3 regions of the Paenibacillus sp. FSL R10-2778 genome follow, and region 3 is predicted to be linked to each of the others. Evidence: riboswitches for the same ligand, from Rfam matches in the RefSeq annotation. Region 3 holds a riboswitch; each other region holds the start of a gene.
What was found. Region 3 has a riboswitch for cyclic di-AMP ahead of NST40_RS02690 (hypothetical protein). Riboswitches for the same ligand answer to the same signal wherever they lie in the genome.
Positions count from the first base shown of each region.

Region 1: it holds a riboswitch for cyclic di-AMP, as region 3 does, so the genes downstream of both, NST40_RS26040 (TrkH family potassium uptake protein) here and NST40_RS02690 (hypothetical protein) in region 3, are expected to answer to the same signal.
Region 2: it holds a riboswitch for cyclic di-AMP, as region 3 does, so the genes downstream of both, NST40_RS26505 (alpha/beta hydrolase) here and NST40_RS02690 (hypothetical protein) in region 3, are expected to answer to the same signal.

Region 1 covers NZ_CP151956.1:5,807,125-5,815,218, forward strand. Annotated here, with positions in the region: gene NST40_RS26030 (LysR family transcriptional regulator) at 1-135, shown strand, start outside; gene NST40_RS26035 (TrkA family potassium uptake protein) at 673-1,344, opposite strand; gene NST40_RS26040 (TrkH family potassium uptake protein) at 1,358-2,716, opposite strand; cyclic di-AMP (ydaO/yuaA leader) riboswitch at 2,781-2,956, opposite strand; gene NST40_RS26045 (CPBP family intramembrane glutamic endopeptidase) at 3,277-4,953, shown strand; gene uvrC (excinuclease ABC subunit UvrC) at 5,042-6,994, opposite strand; gene trxA (thioredoxin) at 7,116-7,433, opposite strand; gene NST40_RS26060 (YqzM family protein) at 7,788-7,946, shown strand.
Region 2 covers NZ_CP151956.1:5,917,882-5,925,975, reverse strand. Annotated here, with positions in the region: gene NST40_RS26535 (glycoside hydrolase family 43 protein) at 1-695, shown strand, start outside; gene NST40_RS26530 (endo-1,4-beta-xylanase) at 740-1,759, shown strand; gene NST40_RS26525 (alpha-glucuronidase family glycosyl hydrolase) at 1,842-3,896, shown strand; gene NST40_RS26520 (Nif3-like dinuclear metal center hexameric protein) at 3,957-4,715, shown strand; gene NST40_RS26515 (hypothetical protein) at 4,800-4,973, shown strand; partial or broken gene NST40_RS26510 (glyoxalase) at 5,051-5,146, opposite strand; cyclic di-AMP (ydaO/yuaA leader) riboswitch at 5,408-5,594, shown strand; gene NST40_RS26505 (alpha/beta hydrolase) at 5,700-6,509, shown strand; gene selD (selenide, water dikinase SelD) at 7,038-8,094, shown strand, end outside.
Region 3 covers NZ_CP151956.1:600,519-608,612, reverse strand. Annotated here, with positions in the region: gene kdpB (potassium-transporting ATPase subunit KdpB) at 1-1,485, opposite strand, end outside; gene kdpA (potassium-transporting ATPase subunit KdpA) at 1,502-3,178, opposite strand; gene NST40_RS02690 (hypothetical protein) at 3,395-3,811, opposite strand; cyclic di-AMP (ydaO/yuaA leader) riboswitch at 4,063-4,252, opposite strand; cyclic di-AMP (ydaO/yuaA leader) riboswitch at 4,672-4,836, shown strand; gene NST40_RS02685 (hypothetical protein) at 4,905-5,459, shown strand; gene NST40_RS02680 (hypothetical protein) at 5,474-5,995, shown strand; gene NST40_RS02675 (hypothetical protein) at 6,036-6,488, shown strand; gene NST40_RS02670 (hypothetical protein) at 6,948-7,139, opposite strand; gene NST40_RS02665 (ABC transporter permease) at 7,171-8,094, opposite strand, start outside.

The DNA of each region.
Region 1 (8,094 bases), 1.7 Mb from region 3:
TTACATATCAAGGAGCTGGAACAGACTCAACGGACCACCTGCCTGATCTACCGTGACGATGGAAGCATGAGCACGGCGGCTCGCAGTCTGGTGCAAGTTACCGAAGAGATGTTTCTGACAGAACGTGAGCAGTAAAGCCGGACCAAATGAATCAGGGGGCGCACCTAGTGATCTCCAAATGAGGCAATAAGTGAAGCACTTATAGCGTAATTAGGGAATTTCTCCCTGAAGTTCAGAGATTTCTGTTCAGCAGACTTAAAATTAGGGAAAACTTCCCTAATTTTCGGCCGATTCAGTAACTAATAAAGGAATCCCTCTGTTTATTAGGGAGGAATTCCCTAATGTCGTTCATTTAGAGCGAATAGCGGCTATTTTCAGGGAGTTTTTCCCCAACTAGTTTAAAACCCACTCTGTACATCGCACAAACAAAGAACACATATCGCTTTACGCCACACATATTTCACCGTCACAGATACCACAAATCATCTAATTGCAAGCCGTACGATAACCACACCTAGCAAGTCGCGCACCGACCAAACCAACATTATAGAACACTACGCATGGTCCATAGTCATATGGCATATTAAAATCCAATACGTTTCCTACTCTTTACTCCATAAAAAAGAAGCTGCCCCCAAGTAGAATTCACTACTTTTGAGTCAGCTTCTTTTCCTATGATTCTTGGTTCACAACTTCACTCTCAAAACGGTCAATACTTTCATTAGGACCAATGAGTACCATAACATCGCCTTCACTTAAATAATCATGGGCAGTTGGAGCGACGATTATTCCGCTTTCCCTATTTAGGGCAACAATACTGCAGCCATATTTAGCTCTTGTATTTAAATCAGACAAGCTTCTGCCGTTCATGCAGGACGGTACGGTCAGCTCGACAATTTTATAATCCTTGGACAGTTCAATATAATCCAGCAAATTGGGCGTCACCAGCTGATGTGCCACACGAATCCCCATATCCCGCTCCGGAAAAATAACCCGATCAACCCCCAGCCGCGACAGTGCGCGGCCATGAAGGATAGAGATTGCCTTAGCCACCACTTGCTTGACTCCAATCTCCTTCAACAAAATGGCCGCCAGAATGCTTCTCTCCATATTGTCACCAATCGCAACAATCCCACAATCAAAGTTCCGTACACCAAGCGAGCGCATAATTCCCTCATCTGTAGCATCTGCTACTACCGTATGCGTCAGCTGATCGCTCATTTCCTCCACGCGTTCTTCATGGTGGTCAATGCCGAGCACCTCGTAGCCCATTTCCATCAGCTCAAGCGCCAGGCTTGAACCGAAGCGACCTAAGCCGATTACTACAAATTGCTGTGCTTTCATTTCTAATTAACTCCTATCCAATAATTATTTTACCTTCCGGATACTTATACAGTGGTTTACCCTGTTTGGGACCGAGTGCATACGCTAAGGTTAGTGGACCTAGCCGACCTGCAAACATCGTCAGACAGAGTAGAATCTTACCGATCGCTGACAGTTCCGGAGTTAGCCCCATAGTCAGTCCTACCGTAGCAAAGGCGGAGGTCGTCTCAAACAAGATTGCCAAGAAATTACTGTCTTCAGTTGTGGAGAGTATCATCGACACAGAGGCGATTAACAACAAAGCCAGCAGCGTGATCGTTAATGCCTTGTAGATGCGCTCCTGAGCCAGCCGATAACGGAACAACACAACATCTTCCCGTCCACGCAGCATAGCAATTACAGCACCAATCATCATCGTAAAGGTTGTTGTCTTAATCCCCCCGCCCGTTGAGCCCGGAGAAGCACCAATAAACATAAGAATCACTATAAAAAATTGTGTAGCCTGCCGAAGTCCAGCAATATCTACTGTGTTCGCGCCAGCCGTACGGGGAGACACGGATTGAAAGAAGGCCGATAATATTTTACCGCCGAAATTCAGTGAACCCAGGGTACGAGTGTTAGTAAACTCAAATATAAAAATAACCAAAGCTCCGATCAGAATCAGCCCTGTACTGGTGGACAGGACAACTTTACTATGTAGAGACAGCCTGCGGGTTACCCGAAACTCCACCAGATCTGACATTACAATAAAACCAATCCCGCCGGAGACAATCAGAAACATCACAATAATATTCACAAGCGGATCATATACATAATCAGTTAAACTGCGAAAATCCCCAAAAATATCGAACCCCGCATTATTAAACATAGACACCGCATGAAATATGCCATAATAAATCGCTTTTCCCAACGGCATATCAAAAGCCCAGCGAATAGACAGCAGCACAGCGGCACAGCCTTCTATGACAAGAGAATATATGAGGACTCTCCGGATCAGTCGCACAATTCCTTCCATAGAGCCTTGATTCATGGCTTCCTGTAGGATTAGCCTGTCCCGCAAAGATATTTTACGCTTTAACACCAGTGAAAATAGAGTGGCCATGGTCATAAAACCTAAGCCGCCGATCTGGATCAGAATCATAATTACGGTTTTCCCAAAAATCGTGAACGAAGTTCCGGTATCCAGCACAACAAGCCCTGTAACACAGGTTGCCGACGTTGAAGTAAATAATGCATCAATAAATTCCACGGAATTCCCGCTTGTGCTTGAGATGGGCAGCATAAGCAGCAGGGCCCCTATCAGAATGATCGATGCAAAACCAAGCACCAGTATCTGCGGCGGCGAGAGCTTCAGAAACTTAAATTCAGAAATCCTGCGAAACTGTGAAGCCACTTTGCTCACCTTCTTATCAAAAATTCCAACAAAAAAAGCACTGGAAAACCAATGCTGACTTGGTTCCTGCAGTAAATTAGCCTACGAGGTTAGCTGTCGGATTCGGACTGTGCAGGCTGCCCTATTCGTTCCCAGAACGAAATTCACCCCTGATGAAAGTGCCATTTATCGTGTACACTCCACTTTTCATCACTTCTTATGGTTCCCCCGTTTTCACCAGAAATTCGGCTACTATACAATTGCATACAAATTATATACGTTATTTAGTGAATTCACAAAGACACAATTAATGCTCATTCACATGAAAAAATGCGGTTTAAAGAGACTGCATCAAAAGGAGTGCCTTTTCTCATCACTTTTCCGTGTTTTCCCTGCAATTACACCGATTCTCATCATTCGTGCAGAAATGAACACGATAAAATTCATGGTATAAATTCACATGACTATTCTATACTATCTCTATTACCCATAAAAAGAACATATAATGTTTTTTGTAACCAACCAGGCACTAATACTATAATGGAACATAACATTGTCAGTACATAACAAGGAGGCGTTACATGAATCCCGTCGGCCAGCCCTTACAGCAACGTGCCCTCTCCAAGAGGCTCATCATCTCGGGCATTATCGGTCTTATTCTATTTATTATGTTTCAGATTTCCCCTTCACTGCTTAGTAGCCCTACAGGTGAAGATACCACCGTCATTAGCAAGGCAGAAGCCCGTGACCAAGCCATATTATTTGCAGAACAAAAGCTCAACTACACCGAAGCACCAAACGATCAATGGAATGTACTTTACCAGACGGACTCTTCCTTTTATGGCTATATGTCTCGCGAGAAGCTTGTGGAGGACTACACCAAGAAAAAATTGGATCAAAAATATCCTTTTGATGTCTTTCGGGCAACGCTTACTCCTTCAGCGGAGCAAGAGCCGCAAATCATCGTTGACCTCAATATGTATACCGGTAAGATTGTCGCTTTCTCAAAGGCTGCAAAAGTTACCTCCGAAGAGGGGTTAGGCATCGCTTCCGTTGGTGCAAAAGAGGACAAGGGAGCTGACCTCACTCTAGCGCAGAAGGAGAATCTTGCTCGTCCTTGGCTTCAGGAATGGGAAGTAAATCCTGCCAAGCTACAAATTGAATCGAATACAGGAAGCCATGGGCTAGTGTATACGGATAGTACTGTTCAGGTCGGCGAATCCTTATTGCACTATTATTTTGATTTCAGTGGAGAGCAGGTATCCAGCTTTAATGCCGGATTCACTGCACCGGCTTGGCATACCTCCTACGTACAAGGACAGACCTCTTTAGCGGAAAAGCTAACATTATTCGGTTACGGTATACCCACACTGATTTTAGGAATTCTGGCACTCGTCTACAGTATTCTTAGAAGAGAGCATACTTCCTTTAAACGTGGAGTATTCCTAAGCTCAGCCTATTTTGTAATCATGATGATCAGCACCTATAATATGCTTCCTGAATCAACGGGCGAAGGGCTAGAAGCACAGATTACCTCTGTCATTATGTTTATCATTTATGCTTTGTACAGCCTGCTGATGTCCTCCTTGCTCTACTTCTCTTTAGTGGGCGGCAATGGCCTATGGCGAAAAGAGGAAGGCATGAACCCTTGGCCCCGCGCCAAAGAGCCCGGCTACGGACAATATGTGTTGGACAGTATCCGGGCTGGATACATCTGGGCTTTCGTTCTGCTAGGGGTGCAGACGGTTATGTTCATCATATTATCGTTTACCTTGCACAATTGGTCTACTACAGACGCCACCCAATCTCCTTATAACATGAGATATGCTTGGCTTCTGCCTATCGTCGCATGGCTCGCTGGTTTATCTGAGGAAGCCATTTATCGCTTTTTCGGAATTCCTATGCTGAAAAAGGTGTTCCGGAACACTTTTATCGCTTGCTTGATCACCACGCTGGTTTGGGCGTTTGGCCATACGTTATATCCGATCTATCCCATCAGCTCCCGTCCCATTGAGCTGACTGTAATCGGGCTGCTGTTCAGCTATATTTTCCTTCGTTACGGGTTTATTGCTGTCATGTTCAGCCACGTCGTGTTTGACAGCATCCTGATGGGCGCTACGCTGATCTTTATGAAGGAGAGCGTAAATGTAGGCGCGGGTATCTTCGCGATTATTATGCCGTTCATAGTCGCTTACATCGTCTATCGATTTAATCCACCACAGAAGCCTAAGCCGGTGGAGCCTTCTTCTTTGATTTAAACTAATGTGAAGACGTAATGAAATTAAAAAAGGGCATCAAAGCCGTTTTAGTCGCTGCTTTGATACCCTTTTTCTTTTGTCACCATTGCTATGAGGTTGGCTCTTCATCCTTGAGCGCATCAAGAATTTGTTTTGCCAGCTTTTCTCCAATAGAAAGTGTACGGAAATCATCCACGGAGGCTTCTTTAATTTTCTTAAGCGATCCGAAATGCTTTAGCAGCGCTTTACGGCGCTTCTCACCTATACCAGGTATAGAGTCCAGCTTGGAGGTAACCATGGACTTCCCGCGCTGTTCACGGTGGAAGGTGATCGCGAACCTATGGACCTCATCCTGAATCCGCTGCAAAAGGTAAAATTCCTGACTGTCCCGGGCTAGCGCGACAGGCTCTGGCGGATCTCCAACCAAAAGCTGAGCCGTCTTATGCTTATCATCCTTAACAAGGCCGCAGACCGGAATGAATAATCCCAGCTCATTCTCCAGAATATCAATAGCAGAGGAGATTTGCCCTTTCCCTCCATCGACCACGATAAGATCCGGTATCGGAAGATTCTCCTTCAATACCCGCTCATATCGCCGCCGAATGACCTCGCGCATCGTTCCATAATCATCCGCACCCACCACCGTACGAACCTTATATTTACGGTACTCTTTTCGTGCAGGCTTGCCATCAATGAAGACAACCATCGCTGAGACCGGATTAGTCCCCTGAATGTTCGAGTTATCGAACGCCTCAATACGGCTCAAGCGTTCAAGCCCCAAGCTCTCGCCTAAGCTGATCGCTGCTCCAGAGGTACGCTCTTCATCCCGTTCAATCAGCCGGAATTTCTCGTCGATAGCCACTCTTGCATTTTGACAAGCCATGCCAACCATCTGCTTCTTAAGACCGCGTTGTGGCACAAGCACCTTAATGCCCAGCCACTCCTGCAGAATGGAGGCGCCGCCAGCGGCATCCACGATCCCTGCTGCCGCAGCTTCCTCCGCCGCCGTCGCACGTGCCTCAGCCTCTTCAGCCGATTCAGGAGTATCTTCACCCTGTTGTAAATCCGCTTCTGCTGGAGCAGCTATGGCGATCTCGGGTTTAGTCTCTTTATTAGCCAGAGACTCCTCATCGAGCACATCCGGCAGCAGGATCTCCTGCGGCAAAGCGGGATTATCACTATAATACTGCGTCACATAAGACATAAAGTCACTGTAGGCTTCACCATAGAACGGGAACACGGAGGAATGGCGCTGAATCATCTTCCCTTGTCTCATGTACAGAATCTGTACACACATCCATCCCTTGTCTACAGCATAACCAAATACATCCCGGTCCTTAGTATCTGTAGTGTTGATCTTCTGCTTCTCCATTAATGCATCGATATGGATAATCTGATCCCGCAGTTCCTTCGCCCGCTCAAAATATAATTCCTCAGCAGCTTCCTGCATTTTTTGCTGTAAATCCTTTTTGACCGCCTCATGACCTCCGCCTAGAAAAGCAGCGATGTCCTGCGTAATCTGCTCATACTCGGATTTCTGAACCTCCTTCTCACACGGTGCCAAACACTGGCCCATGTGATAGTAAAGACAGACCTCCTTTGGCATCACGCCGCATTTACGAAGCGGGTACATACGATCTAGGAGCTTTTTTGTCTGCTGAGCAGCATAAGCATTAGGATAAGGGCCAAAATATTTTGCTTTATCTTTAATCACCCGGCGTGTAACCTCAAGGCGCGGGTGAGTTTCATTCGTTATTTTTATATAAGGAAACGTCTTGTCGTCTTTCAAAAGCACATTATAACGCGGCATATGTTTCTTAATCAGATTACACTCTAGAATGAGCGCTTCCATGTTACTGGACGTAACGATATATTCGAAATCAGCAATATTAGCGACAAGCCGCTGCGTTTTACCATTATGACTGCCTGTAAAATAAGACCGCACCCGATTCTTAAGTACCTTCGCTTTGCCCACATAAATAATAGTGCCTTCCTGATTCTTCATCAGATAGCAGCCAGGCAGATCGGGTAGTAGTGCCAGTTTATTGCGGATATTGTCCAAAATGATCCCCTCCAGCTAAATTGGACCCATGATTAGTTGGCATTCAGCACACAAAACGCCTCCGGAATGAACCGAAGGCGCTGAGTGGCAGGGCCGAGGCCCGAACAGTAGCATCTATCAATTATTGATGTTTTGCTACGATATTTTTCAGGGATTCTTTGGAGTTCAGTCCCACAACTTTATCTACCGGTTGACCATCTTTGAAGAAGATCAGAGTTGGGATACTCATAACACCAAAACGGGAAGCCGTTTCCGGATTCTCATCCACATTCAATTTTGCAATTTTCACATCGTCTCCGAGCTCTGTGGACAATTCATCCAAGATTGGAGCGAGCATTTTACAAGGACCACACCAAGGAGCCCAGAAGTCTACTACTACAGTACCTTGACCTTCCACTTCGTTACTGAAGGATTGGTCAGACACGTTCACGATAGCCATGATATTGTTCCTCCTTTAAGTTTTGCGAAGCATTACGCACATCTTAAGCCAAAGCTTAGTTCATGGAAGCTGCTCCGAAATATGAGTTAATAAATTGTTTCATGTAATATGATAACCAAATTACCACTTACCGACACATTACAAGTATAACATATCTTTATGGGATATGTGAAATATCACTCGCAATTATATTGCCTTCAATGTATTTTTTTTGCGTACTCTTTTCTTTACAACCTCCCCAGCATTTCGGTATACTTAAAGAAAGCGCATTAATTGTCAATGACTTATTTCATAAACAAATGTCAATTTGCATCTAATAATACAGGGCTTTGTCCCTGTAAGGAGGCAGAAACTATGGATGTTAACGCGCAAGTACGGGACCCACGAGAACATATCAACGAAGAACCCCGCAATGATCTTGGGGATTTAATGACCGGATTTTTCGGAATGACCACGTTTATGACGGTTGTCTTTTTCGGAATGGTCATCCTTAAGTTTATTCTCTCGGAGTAAAGGAATCATCGCACAATAAAAAGAAGCTGTCTCAAAAGTAGTGAATGCTACTTATGGGGCAGCTTCTTTTTTTGAGAATAATGAGGGAAAACCTCCCTGATTATAGCCGATATTTGCTATAAATCAACGGAATCAGGGAATTCCTCCC
Region 2 (8,094 bases), 1.6 Mb from region 3:
AAGACGGATGGCCGATGATCGATAATAATGAAGATACAGTTGGACTGGAAATGAAGGTTTCACGTGTACCTGGTCAATCGCCAAAACCTGAGACTAGTGGAAGATATGATTTTGATGATCAAGTATTGCCGCTGGGATTAGCCTTTCTGCGGAATCCGGCTGAGGGAAGCTGGTCCTTAAACGAAAGACAGGGATGGTTATCTCTTCGGGGACAATCTTCAGGTCTCAGTGAAGTAGGCCAAGTGGCTTTTGTAGGCAGAAGACAGCAGCATACTTCGGCAGAATGGAGCACGCTGCTAGAAATGCCTTCATCTATTGCTGATGTGGAAGCTGGACTTTGCGCCAGATTAGATGAGAACGCTCATTATGAAATTGGACTTGTTCAAAAAAACGGGCAAAAAGTGATTACAGCTCATGTGACTATGGATGGAGTAACCCATACAGCGGCAGAGGTTCCAACTACTGCCGAGCGAATTTATTTGAAAGTTAAGGCTGAGCTTTCCGAATACAGCTTCCTTTATTCTTTGGATGGGCAGGAGTGGAATAAGCTATCAACAGCAGCAGCGTACCCATTATCCCCTCAAGCCGTAAAAGGAAATGGATTTACGGGTGTTCTTATTGGATTATATGCAACAGGTCATGGCAAGGTGGCTGAGGTGCCTGCCTACTTCGATTGGTTCGATTATCAGTCTTAATTATTCGAATACTGATATAAATGCTTTTGTCAGGAGGGAACTTGTTGAGACAAGCTAGTGATTACACAGAACCTGCACTAAAAAATATATTTGCTGAGGATTTCAAAATTGGCGCAGCCGTTAACCCGATGACGATACAATCACAGGAGCACTTGCTCGCCTATCATTTCAATAGCATTACCGCTGAGAATGAGATGAAGTTTGAAAGTCTGCATCCGCTTGAAGACAGTTATAACTTTAAACTAGCAGATCAGTTGGTTGCCTTCGCCCGAAAACATCATATGGCTATGCGTGGGCATACTTTAGTCTGGCATAACCAGACTACGGACTGGTTGTTTGAGGATAAGAAGGGCGGGTGTGTAAGCAAAGAGACATTGCTTGCACGGCTCAAATCACATATTCAGACCGTGGTTGGACGTTACAAGGAAGATATCTATGCTTGGGATGTTGTAAATGAAGTTATTGCAGATGAAGGAGAAGAACTTCTTCGCCAGTCAAAGTGGCTGGACATTGTCGGACCGGAGTTTATCGGCAAAGCGTTTGAATTCGCTCATGAAGCCGATCCTAAGGCTTTATTATTCTACAACGACTATAACGAGTCTAATCCTCTTAAGCGTGACAAAATCTATAAAATGGTGAAGTCGCTGCTGGAACAAGGAGTGCCGATCCATGGCGTCGGATTGCAAGCCCACTGGAATCTATACGATCCGGACTTAGATGAAATACGTGCTGCTATTGAGAAGTATGCATCTTTAGGGCTTCAGCTCCAATTGACAGAGCTGGATGTGTCCATGTTCCGTTTCGATGACAAACGAATGGATTTAAAGGTTGCACCTGCCGAACTGCTCGAGCTACAGGCAGAGCGCTATGAAGCGATGTTTGCTCTGTTGAAAGAATACCGCGACGTGATTAGCTCAGTCACTTTCTGGGGAGCAGCGGATGACTATACATGGCTGGACGGCTTCCCTGTTCGGGGACGGAAAAATTGGCCATTTCTATTCGATGAGCAGCATAATCCTAAGCCAGCGTATCACCAATTGCTTAACGCTGTCACCAAATCATAGAGCGGGTAACCTGCTCAAGCTTGCGAATCATGAACCCGTCCTTTTCAATCCAGGGCGGGTTATTTATACGGGAGGAATAAACATGACAAATACCGCTTATGAGGCTTGGCTCAATTATGGTCAGCTGAAATCAGGATCTCTATACAATCAATATATAGATTGGTGTGTTGAGTTGGTAGTAACGGAGGACAACGAGACGATTCAGGCGGCAGCCGCGGAATTCATACAGGGGATGACCTCTATGCTGGGCAAAGCGCCACTGCTCACAGCGAAACCTGAAGGACCGTGTATCGTTATAGGAACCTTCCAAGGGGGGAATCCATTAATTAGTAGAGTATTCGCAGGAGAACGAACCGATTCACTGGGTCCTGAAGGTTTCCTTATACGTACAAATGCTACTGAGCAATGTATCGCTGTCGGTGCTTCAACGCCTGTTGGAATATTGTATGGCGTATTCCATCTGTTACGGCTGATAGGAACAGAAAGCGAGATAGACGCTCTGAATTTGTCTATGAATCCGGTGAACGGCCTGCGAATGATTAATCACTGGGATAATTTTGATGGCAGTATTGAACGTGGCTATGCTGGACGGTCCTTTTTTTACGAGTCCAATCAATTTCTTAACGATACAAAGCGGCTGCGTGATTATGCCAGATTGATGTCCTCTGTGGGGATCAACGCGATTTCGATTAACAATGTGAATGTTCATGAGCTTGAATCTCTATTTATAACGGAGCAATATTTGCCTGATATCGCGTTAATTGCAGGAATATTCCGCGTATACGGAATTAAGCTATTCCTCAGTGCTAACTTCGCCAGCCCGATACAGATCGGAGCATTGGAGACAGCTGATCCACTGGACCCAGCGGTGCGGCAATGGTGGAAAGATAAGGCGGGTGAGGTTTATCGAGTGATCCCTGATTTTGGCGGGTTTGTGGTCAAAGCAGATTCAGAAAATCGACCAGGGCCATTCACTTACGGGCGTGACCATGCCGATGGCGCTAATATGCTGGGAGAAGCACTGGAGCCGTTTGGCGGAATCGTGATTTGGCGTTGTTTCGTATATAACTGCAAGCAGGATTGGCGTGACCGTAAGACAGATCGGGCCAGAGCAGCGTATGATCATTTCAAACCATTGGATGGCCGATTTAATGATAATGTAGTGCTGCAAATCAAGAATGGACCGATGGATTTTCAAGTCAGAGAACCGGTATCTCCGCTGTTTGGCGCACTGGAACATACCAATCATCTGATGGAGTTTCAGATTGCTCAAGAATATACAGGGCAGCAGCGGCATCTCTGTTATCTCGTTCCACAGTGGAAAGAAGTCCTTGATTTCAATACTTATGCCAAAGGGCAAACTACACTTGTGAAACATATTGTGGACGGATCGGTGTGGGGAAATAAATATAATGGTGTGGCTGCTGTAACTAATGTTGGGGATGACATGAACTGGACGGGGCATGGGTTAGCTCAAGCCAATCTGTATGGATATGGGAGATTAATTTGGAATCCGGAGCTGACGGCAAAAGAAATAGCTGAGGAATGGATTCGCCTTACCTTTGGCACTGATGAAGGTCTAGTGGCTGCTATTCGCGGGATGTTAATGGACTCATGGAGGATTTACGAATCTTACACAGCTCCATTAGGTGTGGGCTGGATGGTTAATCCGGATCATCATTATGGGCCGAATGTGGATGGATATGAATACGCCAAGTGGGGAACGTACCATTATGCGGATCATAAGGGCATTGGTGTGGATCGTTCAGTCAAATCGGGAACGGGGTATAGCGGACAGTATATAGGTCTTAATGCATCAAATTATGAGAATCTAGCGTCTTGTCCAGAAGAGCTGCTGCTGTTCTTCCATCATGTTCCATACACGCATGTTCTGCAATCGGGACAAACGGTTATACAACATATCTACGATACTCATTTCGAGGGGGCAGAGCAGGCTGCACAGCTTCTAGCAACATGGGAATCACTTGAAGGCAGCATGGATAGTGGATTGTATGTGCAAGTGAAGCAACGTCTTGAAGAGCAAGCAGAGCATGCGCAGGAATGGAGAGATCGGATCAATACGTATTTTTACCGCAAGAGCGGAATTGAGGATCTTAAAGGCAGAAAGATTTATTAGATTTTGAACCGAGGGATGATGATAGTGAGCCTCACGATTAGAGCGATTTTGAAAGATTTAATGGGAACTGTGGAACAGGTAGAAGGGACTGTGGATATTCTGAACCCAGGGGAACCGGAAACTGAAGTCACAGGGATTATTACGGCCTTTTCTGCCACACAAAATATTGTGGAGCAAGCAATAGCGTTAGGAGCCAATTTGCTGATCACGCATGAAGGTGTATTTTATAGCCATCATGCGGCGAACGAGTGGTTAGAAGGTGATCCGGTTTATCATGCGAAAAAAAGTCTGATCGAACATTCCCCAATAGCTATTTTTCGTTATCATGATTATTGGCATCGGCAAGAGCCGGATGGGATTATGATGGGTTTGCTGCGAGAGCTGGATTGGTCAGACTATGTGGAAGAGCAGCAAGCGGCTGCTACGATTCTCACTATTCCTGCTATGACTGTAATGGAAGCTGCTCAGTATATTAAAAGTAAGCTAGGCATCTCTTATGTACGCGCTGCTGGTGACCTGTCTCTGTCCTGCAAACGTGTAGGGATATTAGTAGGTTACAGAGGAGGCGGGATGATGGCTATTCCGCTTTTTAATGATCACAATCTTGATTTAATTATCGCTGGAGAGGGACCAGAGTGGGAGACTCCGGAATATGTGCGGGATGCAGGGCACCAAGGAAAATCTAAAGCGCTCATCATGTTAGGTCATGCGGAGAGTGAAGCGCCGGGGATGAAATATTTAGCTGAAATCTTAGCAGACAAATATCCCATGCTTCCTACCCGGTTCATTGCTGAACAACCCATCTATCAGATGGTTTAATCTGGGGAAATTAAGAGTACGGAATAAATAAACATATTATGGAGAAAATGAAGGGAAACAGGTCACTGAGAAAGGAGTGTTTCAATGGAAATTCCTTTGGAGGCTGATGAAGTATTAAGTCGGATCAAAAAGCTGCAAAGCGACGGAAGCTCAATCAGTAAAAAACAAGTAAAGCAAAGCGACCCAGAGCTTATGAGAAGTGCGCTGTTCTTTTTTCCAAGCTGGGAGCATGCATTGAAAAACGCCGATCTTTTGTAGCCATAGTATTGTAAAAGGAAGCTAAGTGGACAGGGGGAGATCTCTGATTCTGCTTAGCTTTTTTCTTTTTTATGAAATCATTCGTGCTGTTCATGTGAAATAATATTAACAAGCTTGCCAAACGGATCGGGGACATAGAAACGACGAACACCCCAAGGTACAGAAACTGGCCCAATATTGGTATTGAAGATTGTCGTTTCTTATTAAATAGGAAAGTACTGGTGAATCACCCCCTTTTTCGCTTGCTTCAGAGCTGTTTTTCTAAAGAAAACGAGTAAACAAGAGCAAAAGAAAGAGAAAATGAAGAGTATGCTTAATATGAAATGAAAAGCATTGCTTTCAACATTATTTTGACCAGAGCCCTCCTTTACAAGAAAACCTTACAAGAGTATGATTCATCTCAGAACTGAGAATTATCTTAAATTTACAATTACATAAGCAATCCGCTTAATTTCCGTTTCTGGAAAGCGGGGGAACCAACAACTGGCAGCCGATGTGAGAGTCGGCACTGGTTATGGGGTGAATCCTGTTCCGGGTGCATAATATGCATCCCTGCAGGTAGGGCAACTCTCACTGCCCGAATCCGACAGCTAACCTCGTAAGCGTATGGAGAGAGGATGAATGGCGTGTTTAGTGATGAATAGCCACAGAGAATCCCTCTGTGGTTTTTTGCTGCGTTTTTAAGCAGATATAGTCGTAGAATTTATTATGAAAGAGGTGTTACCTTTGCCTATCGCTAAACTGAACGGAACTTCGCTCTATTATGAAATCAATGGAACTGGCACTCCGGTTGTGTTTATCCATGGACATGGATTAACACACAGTATGTTCAAACCACAGCTGGAGTATTTTTCCGATAAATATAAAGTGATTTTGTGCGATTTACGGGGGAATGGCAAGTCTGGTAAACTGCTGGAGGCCCCACATGAGATTATTGAGACGCAATGTCTGGATCTGATTATGCTGTTGAATGACCTAGGTATCCGTGAAGCAGTTTTTGTAGGAATCGCCTATGGTGGCTTAGTCGTTCAGCATATTGCCAAACAATATCCTGAGCGTGTAAAAGCAATTGTGGTCGCGGATAGCTTTTGTAGGACTCACGGATCAACAATAGTAGGGAAAATACAAACTATGGCAGCATATTGCAGTTTACTAATGTATTATCTCCCAAGCGAGCTGGTGTTGCCTTCGATTCGGATGATGTACCGAGAGCGCTGGAGTCTGGCCTACAATGAGATTAGAAGAGGACTGCTGGACAAACGCCCCCGGGAGCTATATCGGCAAAGGCTGGCTACGAGCCATGTTGATTACACCAGATGTTTAAAGGCTTTTAAACGTCCCGCTTTGTGTATTGTAGGGGACTTTAATGAATTTGGAGTGAATTGTATGAAGGAAATGGTGTCTCAGCTGCCGCAGGCGCAGTTGGCGATTATTCCGAACGCATTAGATCCAAGTAATCTGTGCCAACCGGAGCAATTCAATGCGATTCTTCAACGTTTCTTAGAGAAGCAGCAGGGCAGTCAGCAGATTAGCTGATCTATTGGGAGACCTTCACAAGCGAAGCGTTTAAGTGAGAAAAAAGACGTCCAATAGCCAGGGAGCACGAGCTGGCTATTGGACGTCCTTTTGGGTTGAAATTTAGGGGAATTCTCCCTAAAATGAAGGAGATTATGGCTCCTAGAAAGTGGATTAGGGAAATCCTCCCTAATAATAGGATGTTTTTAGGAAGGATTTCAAGGATTTCCCTAATATAATGGACATCCAACTAAAGGCTGGCTTATCAGTAGTAAAATCTACGAATGAGCCAGCCTTTGGTTATTTTACTAACCGATGGATGTTGAACATTTACAAGCATATTGTACCTAGAACGCCACTTAATGTCCCACCCTACCACAGCATCAAATATAGCTCACCCGACGTGGGAAAGAACGGTAGACCTAAGTAGTGATAGTAAGTGTATAGAGGAAGGCGTAACAAGCAGCACATCTGCTACTCTTGCTTTTTGTACAATGCGATCTACTCGTGTAAGATTAAGATAATTCATACTAAAGGAGCTGAGTCATGATGTCTCAAGCTGAAACTATAAAACTGACTTCATTATCTTCAAAAGGGGGCTGCGGCTGCAAAATCGGTCCCGCCGATCTCATGCAGGTTATTCGCAGTCTGCCACCAACTGTTCCTAACCCGGACCTACTAGTAGGTCTTGATACTAGTGATGATGCAGGGGTGTATCGTTTAAGTGATGAATTAGCGTTAGTGCAAACTGTTGATTTTTTCACGCCGATCGTGGATGATCCCTATTCATTTGGTCAAATTGCAGCAGCCAATGCATTAAGCGATATATATGCGATGGGTGGAAAGCCGCTTACGGTGCTTAATATTGTGGCTTTTCCTATTTCTGTTTTAGATAAAAGCGTTCTTGGTGACATTTTGCGCGGTGCAGCGGATAAAGTACAGGAAGCAGGAGCTACTCTTGTGGGCGGACATTCCATCGACGATAAAGAGCCCAAATTCGGATTGGCCGTTACGGGCCTTGTGCATCCTGACAAAGTAAGAACGAATGCGGGCGCCAAGGTGGGAGACAAGCTGATTCTAACGAAGCCTATCGGTGTGGGGATCTTAACAACTTCCATTAAAAAGGATCAGCTATCTCCTGAAGAAACCACACGCCTTACGACAGTAATGTCTACTTTGAATAAAAAAGCGGCTGAAATCATGGAGCCTTATGATGTACATGCTTGTACAGATGTTACCGGATTTGGGCTACTGGGACATGCCTCGGAAATGGCTAAAGGGAGCGGCACGGGCCTGATCATTCGTCAAGACGATGTACCGATGCTGCCAAGAGTAAGAGAGCTTGCGGAACAGGGATTTGTTCCAGGAGGCACTAAGAATAACTTTGCCCATCTGGAAGGCAGCATTCTTTATCCGGAAGAGATGGACCAACTAAGCCGCTATATTCTATGTGACGCTGTGACTTCTGGCGGATTGCTGATCTCTGTGGCCCCCGAACAAAGCGAAGATTTGCTAAAAGAGTTAGTAGATGCAGGGGTAGAAGCGGCATTGATCGGAGAGGTAACGGAAGAGCATCCGGGTCAGATTACGGTTATAGCTGCTGTGG
Region 3 (8,094 bases):
ATCCTCAGGTGTACTCTCTGCAATAAAATCATCTACCCCTGCTTCACGGGCAATAGTAGCTGCGGTCAGCGGATTGTCCCCTGTACACATGATAGTCTTGATTCCCATTTTTCGCAGCTCATCAAACCGCTCTTTCATGCCTGGCTTAACTGTATCCTTTAAGTAAATAAGTCCATAAATCCGGTTGTCTACCGCAACAGCAAGCGGGGTCCCCCCCATCCGAGCGATAGCATCGGAATTACTGTCGAGGTTCGCGGGAATGACTCCGCCCTTCGACTGTACCCATTTCTTCACGGAATCGACTGCCCCTTTACGAACAGATCGTCCATCACGCAGATCTATACCACTCATCCGGGTCTCAGCCTTAAACTCTACGAACTCTCCGCCTTCAGCAAGTTTGCTGTCATAGCTGCGTTCCAGCTTCTTAGCCAGCTCAATAACAGAACGTCCTTCCGGAGTCTCATCCTTTAGCGAACTAATAGCTGCCCAAGCCGTAAGCTCAGCTTCCGTTTCATCTCCAACTGGCACAAAATCACTCGCCATCCGGTTTCCGAAAGTAATCGTACCGGTCTTATCTAGAATCATTGTATTAATGTCGCCGGCAGCTTCAACGGCCTTCCCTGACATAGCAAGGACATTAAACTGTGTGACGCGGTCCATCCCTGCTATCCCGATAGCGGAGAGCAGACCCCCGATTGTGGTCGGGATCAGACAGACCAGCAAGGCGATCATAACAGGAATATCTAGATCAACGCCCAGATAAGTCGCAATTGGCCGCAAGGTCACTACTACAATCAGGAAAATCAACGTCAGACTGATCAAGAGTGTATTTAGTGCAATTTCATTGGGTGTCTTTTGACGTTTCGCCCCTTCAACGAGGGAGATCATCCGATCCAGGAATGACTCACCGGGGTCACTGGTAATTTTGACTTTAATCTCATCACTGACTACCCGGGTGCCGCCTGTGACTGAGCCAAAATCTCCGCCGGCTTCCTTAATAACAGGTGCAGATTCACCTGTTATTGCAGATTCATCTACGGAGGCCAGCCCTTCAATTACTTCACCATCGCCAGGGATAAGTTCTCCCTGACTGACGATGACAATATCTCCTTTACGAAGCTCGGAAGAAGAAACGGTCTTCACAGACCCTCCAACGAGTTTGTTAGCTGTGATATCCTGTTTCGTTTTCTTGAGTGAATCCGCCTGGGCTTTCCCGCGGCCTTCAGCCAGCGCTTCAGCGAAGTTGGCAAACAGCACTGTGAATAGCAGAATGAACAACACTGTGATATTGAAGCCTACCGATTTCTCTGCATTAAAATATCCGGGGGCCAGTACCATAAGCAATACAATAATCGTACCGATTTCGACTACGAACATGACCGGATTTTTGATTAACGTCACCGGGTTAAGCTTAATAAAGCTATCCTTTATAGCGCTTAGGAGTATGGGTCCCGTCAGCAGCTTTTTTCTTTTTACAGTACTCATCTTGTTCTCCCTCTTCCTACCGTAAGGTCAAATATTCTGCAATCGGGCCGAGCACAATGACCGGCAGAAACGTCAGCGCACCGATAATTACTACTGTACCAATCAGAATTCCGGTGAACAGACCATTGTCTGTGCGGAATGTGCCAATCGTCTCAGGAACTGGCTTCTTCTGGATCAGTGAGCCTGCAACTGCCAGCATCGCGATTATAGAGACATAACGGCCAAGCAGCATTACGATCCCGGTTGTAACATTCCAAAAGGTGGTGTTGTCCGCAAGCCCTTCAAATCCTGAACCATTGTTCGCGGCAGAAGAGACATATTCATATAACACTTGGCTAAGTCCATGGAATCCGGGATTCGTGATGGAACCGTTGCCCAAGTCCGTTAAGAACGCACCTGCTGTTGGTACAAGGATAATGAACGGATGCACAAGGATAGCAATCGCAATTAGCTTCATCTCCTTGGCTTCTATCTTTCGCCCGAGAAACTCTGGTGTTCTGCCAACCATTAGTCCACATAAGAAGACACCCATGATGGCATACATCAGCATATTGATTAGTCCGACACCTTTTCCCCCGAAGACATTGTTGAGCATCATTAGGGCCAGAGGGGTAATGCCACCCAGCGGTGTCAGCGTATCATGCATATTGTTAACACTACCTGTCGTAGCTGCCGTTGTTACCGAAGTGAACAACGAAGATTGCGGGATACCAAAACGTACCTCTTTACCTTCCATGCTACCTTGCGAAGACTCGATCCCCAGCGCATTGATAGCTGGATTGCCTTTGGTTTCCGCATAATAATTCAATCCCAGCAGTAGTACGAACAAGGTCATCATTGCTGTGAAAATCACCCAGCCCTGACGTTTGTTCTTAGCGAACAATCCGTACATATATGGCAGAGAGGCTGGCAGCATCCACATAGAGAGAATCTCCAGCACGTTCGTAAGTGGATTAGGGTTCTCGAAAGGATGCGCTGAATTGGCTCCGAAGAAGCCGCCACCATTCGTACCTAAGTGTTTAATTGATTCCAAAGAAGCGACTGGACCGATAGCGATTTGTTGTGTCTGCCCTTCGAGTGTAGTGACCTCAAGCGATGGCTTGAGCGTTTGTGGCACATGCAATCCTACCAGCACCAATGAAACTAGCAGAGCTAATGGAATGAATACACGAATATGTGCTTTTACGAAGTCCTCGAAAAAGTTCCCGACTGATTTCTGTCCTGTAATCCCTCTGACAAAAGCAACCGCAACAGAAAATCCGCTCGCTGCAGACGTGAACATCATCATCGTGATGACTGCCATTTGTGAAAAATACGATAGTCCCGTCTCCCCGCTATAATGCTGCAGGTTCGTATTGGTCATAAAGCTGATCACCGTATTGAATGAAAGCGTCTGTTCCATATCGGCAATTCCATTCGGGTTCAGCGGCAATCCCCGCTGTAATCTCAGAAAAATATAACTGAAAGCAACCAGTACGATATTAGTTAAAACAAAGCTGAGTGCATACTTCTTCCAGGACATTCCGTCCCGTTTTTTCAGGCCGATCAGCTTATAAATACCTTTCTCTGTGCCTGCAAACCAGCGATCCGTACGATTCGGTTCGTTAGAAAATACATGATATAAATACGTTCCCATCGGCTTGACCAGCAAGATGAGAATTACAATTACGACGACTATTTGCAAAATGCCCATGAATGCCCCTCCTTAAAATTTCTCAGGATGAATCAACGCGTAAACCAGATATAAAAACAACAGTAGGGTAACAGCGATTACTAGAATCACAGCTTATCCCTCCCCGTATCCTCAACTACACCTGCGCACCAGCGCATAAAGCCATAAAATAACCCGTAAATTACAGCTAACGAAGCCACCATATACAGATCCATCATATCTTCCGCACTCCTTCCATTATCCTTGATGAGGTGATCTATCGATTAGAAAATCAGCATCACCACTATGGGAATAGATTACATAGCTCGCACCAAGTCTTTTATAGACCAATCTAGGATTTATTGAACTTGTAATCACAAAAATCGGCTGTGTCGTCCAGGTACGGCACATCTGAATATAGCGGCAGCAAAGCGGAAAGCTGCTCTCAAACAGATATACCCTGCCTACCGGGAACGATGGGCGAAACCAAGTGCTCTGATGGCGGGTATCCACTAGAATAACCTGCTCAATCCCGAGCTCCTCAAGTAAAGCTTTCTCAGCCACATTGTTGGTTAATCCCGCCATCTTAATACCCCTGAACTTCAGAAGTTTAATGAAATGTTCTCCCGCCTTTGTAGGCGCACATACAAGCACATATTCATTCTGATCCGTCATCTTTTTTTCTCCTCCTGCTCATTTACAACAAGGAGGCAACGAAAATCTCCGAAAGGATGTTGACCTATCGTCATTTTCGGGCACAACCTAAAGCTCGGTTGTGTCACGTCATTAGACGCTGCCTTACAAATACCGCTAATGATGAATTTAGCGACCTCTTAGGGGAGGCCTCCATAAATGCTTTGCTTCTAAGAGCACAGCAAAAAGCCACAAAGGATCTCCTCTGTGGCTCGCTAGCGGTCACATTGCACTCATCCTCTCTCCATACGCTTACGAGGTTAGCTGTCGGATTCGGGCGGTGAGAGTCGCCCTACCTGTATAGATGCGAGCTCACTCACACCCTCTACAGGATTCACCCCATAATCTGCTTCCGACTCTCACATCGGCTGCCGATTGTTGGTTCCCCCGCTTTCCTTACCGGAAATTAAGCGGATCAAATATTCGATTGTCGTTGAAACAGGAGTAATCATACTCTTATGCACGAAGACTTGTAAAACCTGAATGATGCCAAAATAATGCAAATTAAAAACTATTTTCCCATTAGATAGCGCTTACTTGATATCTAATCTCTCTATATCTCTTGTTTACTCGAGTTTGGAGCGTTTAATCGCTATCTATAACCCATGTGATTTTATTCACCTTTTTAGAGCGAAAATACTGCAAATTCCCATTATAGGTAGAAACGCAAGAAGCTGAGGCTGAGCGAGAAAGAGGCGCGATAACACGCCATAAATACCTATTTACCTCGTTTTTCAGTCGTAGTCGGCAGGATATGGTTAAAATTGCTCTAAAAGAACATTTTCCGTTTTTTACAGAAAATCTTGAAAAGAGTATGATTCGGGTTGAATCTAATTCATGAAAAACAATCAACGCTGAGTTCCTGCATTCGCAGGGAACGGGGGAACCATCAGGCCACCTGGCCTACTTGGGGTGAATCCAAAGGAGACTGCATAAGTCTCAATAGGTAGGGCGACTCTCACCGTCCGAATCCGACAGCTAACCTCGTAAGCGTAAAGAGAGAGACCCTTGATCCGCCACGCTTTGGCCCAGGTATATCTGCCTGTAATCCAAAACCGCAGCAGAGGTCCTCCTCTTGCTGCGGTTTTTGCGTTACCTGAGCTTATTAGGTGATAGCACGCTGGATGGGGTGAATGTTTTGAAGCACTATTATTTAGGGATACATCAAGGGCTGCTTGAGCCGATAAGTCTAAATTACGTTTGTTTCGGGGCCTTGTGGTTCGAAGAACATAATCACAGGTACATTGTAGGCTATGCATTTGGCCAGAACCAGATCCAAGCCCTTCGCCAGTTCAGCACACCTTCTTCTTGTAAAGACTGTTTAGACTCTAAGATTGTATATGAGATATATAAAAAAATTCGAGAACAACAGCAGCAGCAGGATTGGTCATCGCACCAAAAGCTCCCGTGGTTTACAGCCTTCAAGGAGCCTTGGAAAGATGTAAGCGCCGGTTGGTATGTCTTGAGATCCCGCAGCACCTTTCCCTTACATCTATCTGTTATACGAAAAGAGAAGTTCCGACTATGGCTAGAGCATACCGCAGTCTGTGAGAATAAAATGGAAATGCTCGCTTGTGTAGAAAGGGCTAGTGTCACTCATCATGTAGACTTAAAGCTTTTGGAAATCTAAGGAGGAACCCTACTATGGACCAGCGCAGACTATCCCGCATTGAAGTATTTGTATTGGATGAACCCGAGCCTATTCACTATGGAATGGAAGGGGCTGAAGGCTGCCGTTATGGTATTCTGAAGCTCACCTGTAAGGGAGGCTGCAGTTGGGGGGCTTGTCTGATCTCTGCCAACACCAAAAATTTCGATCTCATTAAATGGAGTTCTTTTTTACGGGCCATCTGTCATTGCCGTCTTGAAGAAGCGCTGGATAAGGTCCGCCGCGAAGGTTCAGATTGGGAGCAGGTTAAGCTTGAGCTAGTTCAGGGTGCTTTGCAGGATTTAAAGGCCAAGCTCCAGGGTAAATCCTTGGCAGGGCATATTCAGCAAGGGCGTCTGTACAGTGTTGCAGCAGGGGGGAGCAATTCCAGAAGTGAACGGCTCTACTACAAGCCTTCAAAAGCTTTATCCACTGCCTCCCAGCAGAAACACAGTTGCCCGGAACCAGACACCGCCGATCTTATCAATAAATCCATCTCTTACTTTTCTATATTATAGATTCAAGCAAATCTCTCAATCTGAAAGGATCGTGTTCACCATGCCTGACCCCTTACCTCCCGAGTCCACCTACAGTACTAAATTTGCAGAGTGTGTTCAAAAGTATACTAATGAAGTCTACGTACTTAGTTCCATGTTGTTAGAACAATCTAATGAGGCAGACAAGATTACTATCCGCACCTTCACAGAGCTTCATAAAATATATCGTCAGGATGATTTTGATCCTCAGTTATTCTCTATCCACGCTTACCGCACTTGTATTCACCAGTGTGCTGATTCTTTTGCCCGGCGCTCCCTTCTATCGGCTAAGGCATTACCTTGGGAGGAACAGCTTGTGAAGGTCATGTGGTACGGCCTAAAGCTGCCTCTTTCTCAAATAAGCATTATTCTGCAAAAAAGTGTTCCCGCACTGAAAACACAGCTTAGAGCTCTACGGGAGCAGATGACCACCCAAACGGATATACTAACGAGCGCAAATCTTTCTATAATTTAGTCACTGACAAGAATTCAGACAATCTTTAAGCGCATGAAGCATCTAACGGACTCAGGAGCCTTTAATTGAAGCTTTTCCACAAATATAGCCGGCGTTCGGACTCCAGTAGAAATCCCGAGCAGTGAACGTCTCGGATCGTCTTAAAGCAAGCCCTAATCATCTTCCACCAAGGCTTACGGACCAAGATGACGTTATTTGCACGTTTATCGCCTTTTGAGCATAGTATCGGACTCCAGTGCAACTATTTGGTTAAAAGAGCTACTGATTCACCCTTTTTCATGCCAATAGCGACTATAGTGTCCGATATCTTGCCAAATCTCGATGATTGCTGCATTTAAGTGCTGCTGGGTCCGTTAGCTATATCAGCTCGTATACAAAGAGATTGCCAACTCAAAAACGGGGATATCCCAGCAACCATAAACGGCTGTTAGGATACCCCCGAAAACTCAGTGCTTACTATTACGCTTTACTCTTACGCGCCTTACCGTACATCCACAATCCCGCCAACATCCCCACTATAGCAACACCAGTCAATAGACCTTGAACAAAATCCATAAAAGTGGAGCCATCCGGAAGCATTCTACTAACCGTAGCCAGCGATACCGAACTCATTAAAAGCATAATGGTATATTGTTCGCTTGTAGACATCATTAGCACTCCTTAAAAGTTATATGAGGTCATCTTAGATCTTGTAAGCTTTCATTGCTTTTCTAATTTCTTTAATACTTGGGCGTTTGCCGTACATCAGTACGCCGGTACGATAGATCTTGGCTGCCAGCCATCCGAAGATGAAGGTAGTCACAAGCAGGATCAGCAGCGATACAATGACTTGCCAGATCGCCACCTCGCCGACACCAATTCGGAGCAGCATCGTCAATGGTGAGGTGAAGGGCACATAACTCGCTATCTTAACCACTAGAGTATCTGCATTGGAGATACTGAACAGTGGAACATAGAACGCTACGAAGCCTAACATCATGATTGGCATTACCGCCTGACCGAGATCCTCCGTACGGCTGACAATCGAACCTACAGCCGCATACATCAAGGCATAGAGGAAGTAACCTAATACGTACAAGACAAATCCATAGAGCAGCAAGTTAATATTGAGCTGGCCTAAATCGAGATCAAAATCAGCCAATACAGTCGCATTATGCGGGAGCGTCAAATTGACGACGATCGCTGCGACAAAGATCCCAATTTGCAATATTCCTACTAGGAAAACACCGATAACTTTACCGAACATTTGCGCTAAAGGTGAGGCACTTGTAATCAGAATCTCCATAATCCGCGAGCTTTTCTCAGAAGTTATCTCTGCGGCAATCATGTTGCCTGTCATCATAATGGACATAAAGAACAACATAAGCATGGCATATACGATAATGTAGTTAATGGCTGGAGTGTCCTCCTGAGAGCTTTCACTGCCACCGCCTGCGTTAAGCTGTTGTGTAGTAATCTGCACAGGCGTTGACATTGCAGCAATCTGTTCAGAGGTCAGCTTGTCGCCAACGATGAATTGTGTGTTTGCTTGCTGAAGTGCATTTTGGAGATAAACTTGCACATCTCCGTTTAGTTCCCCATCATTACTATGATAAGTAACGGGTGG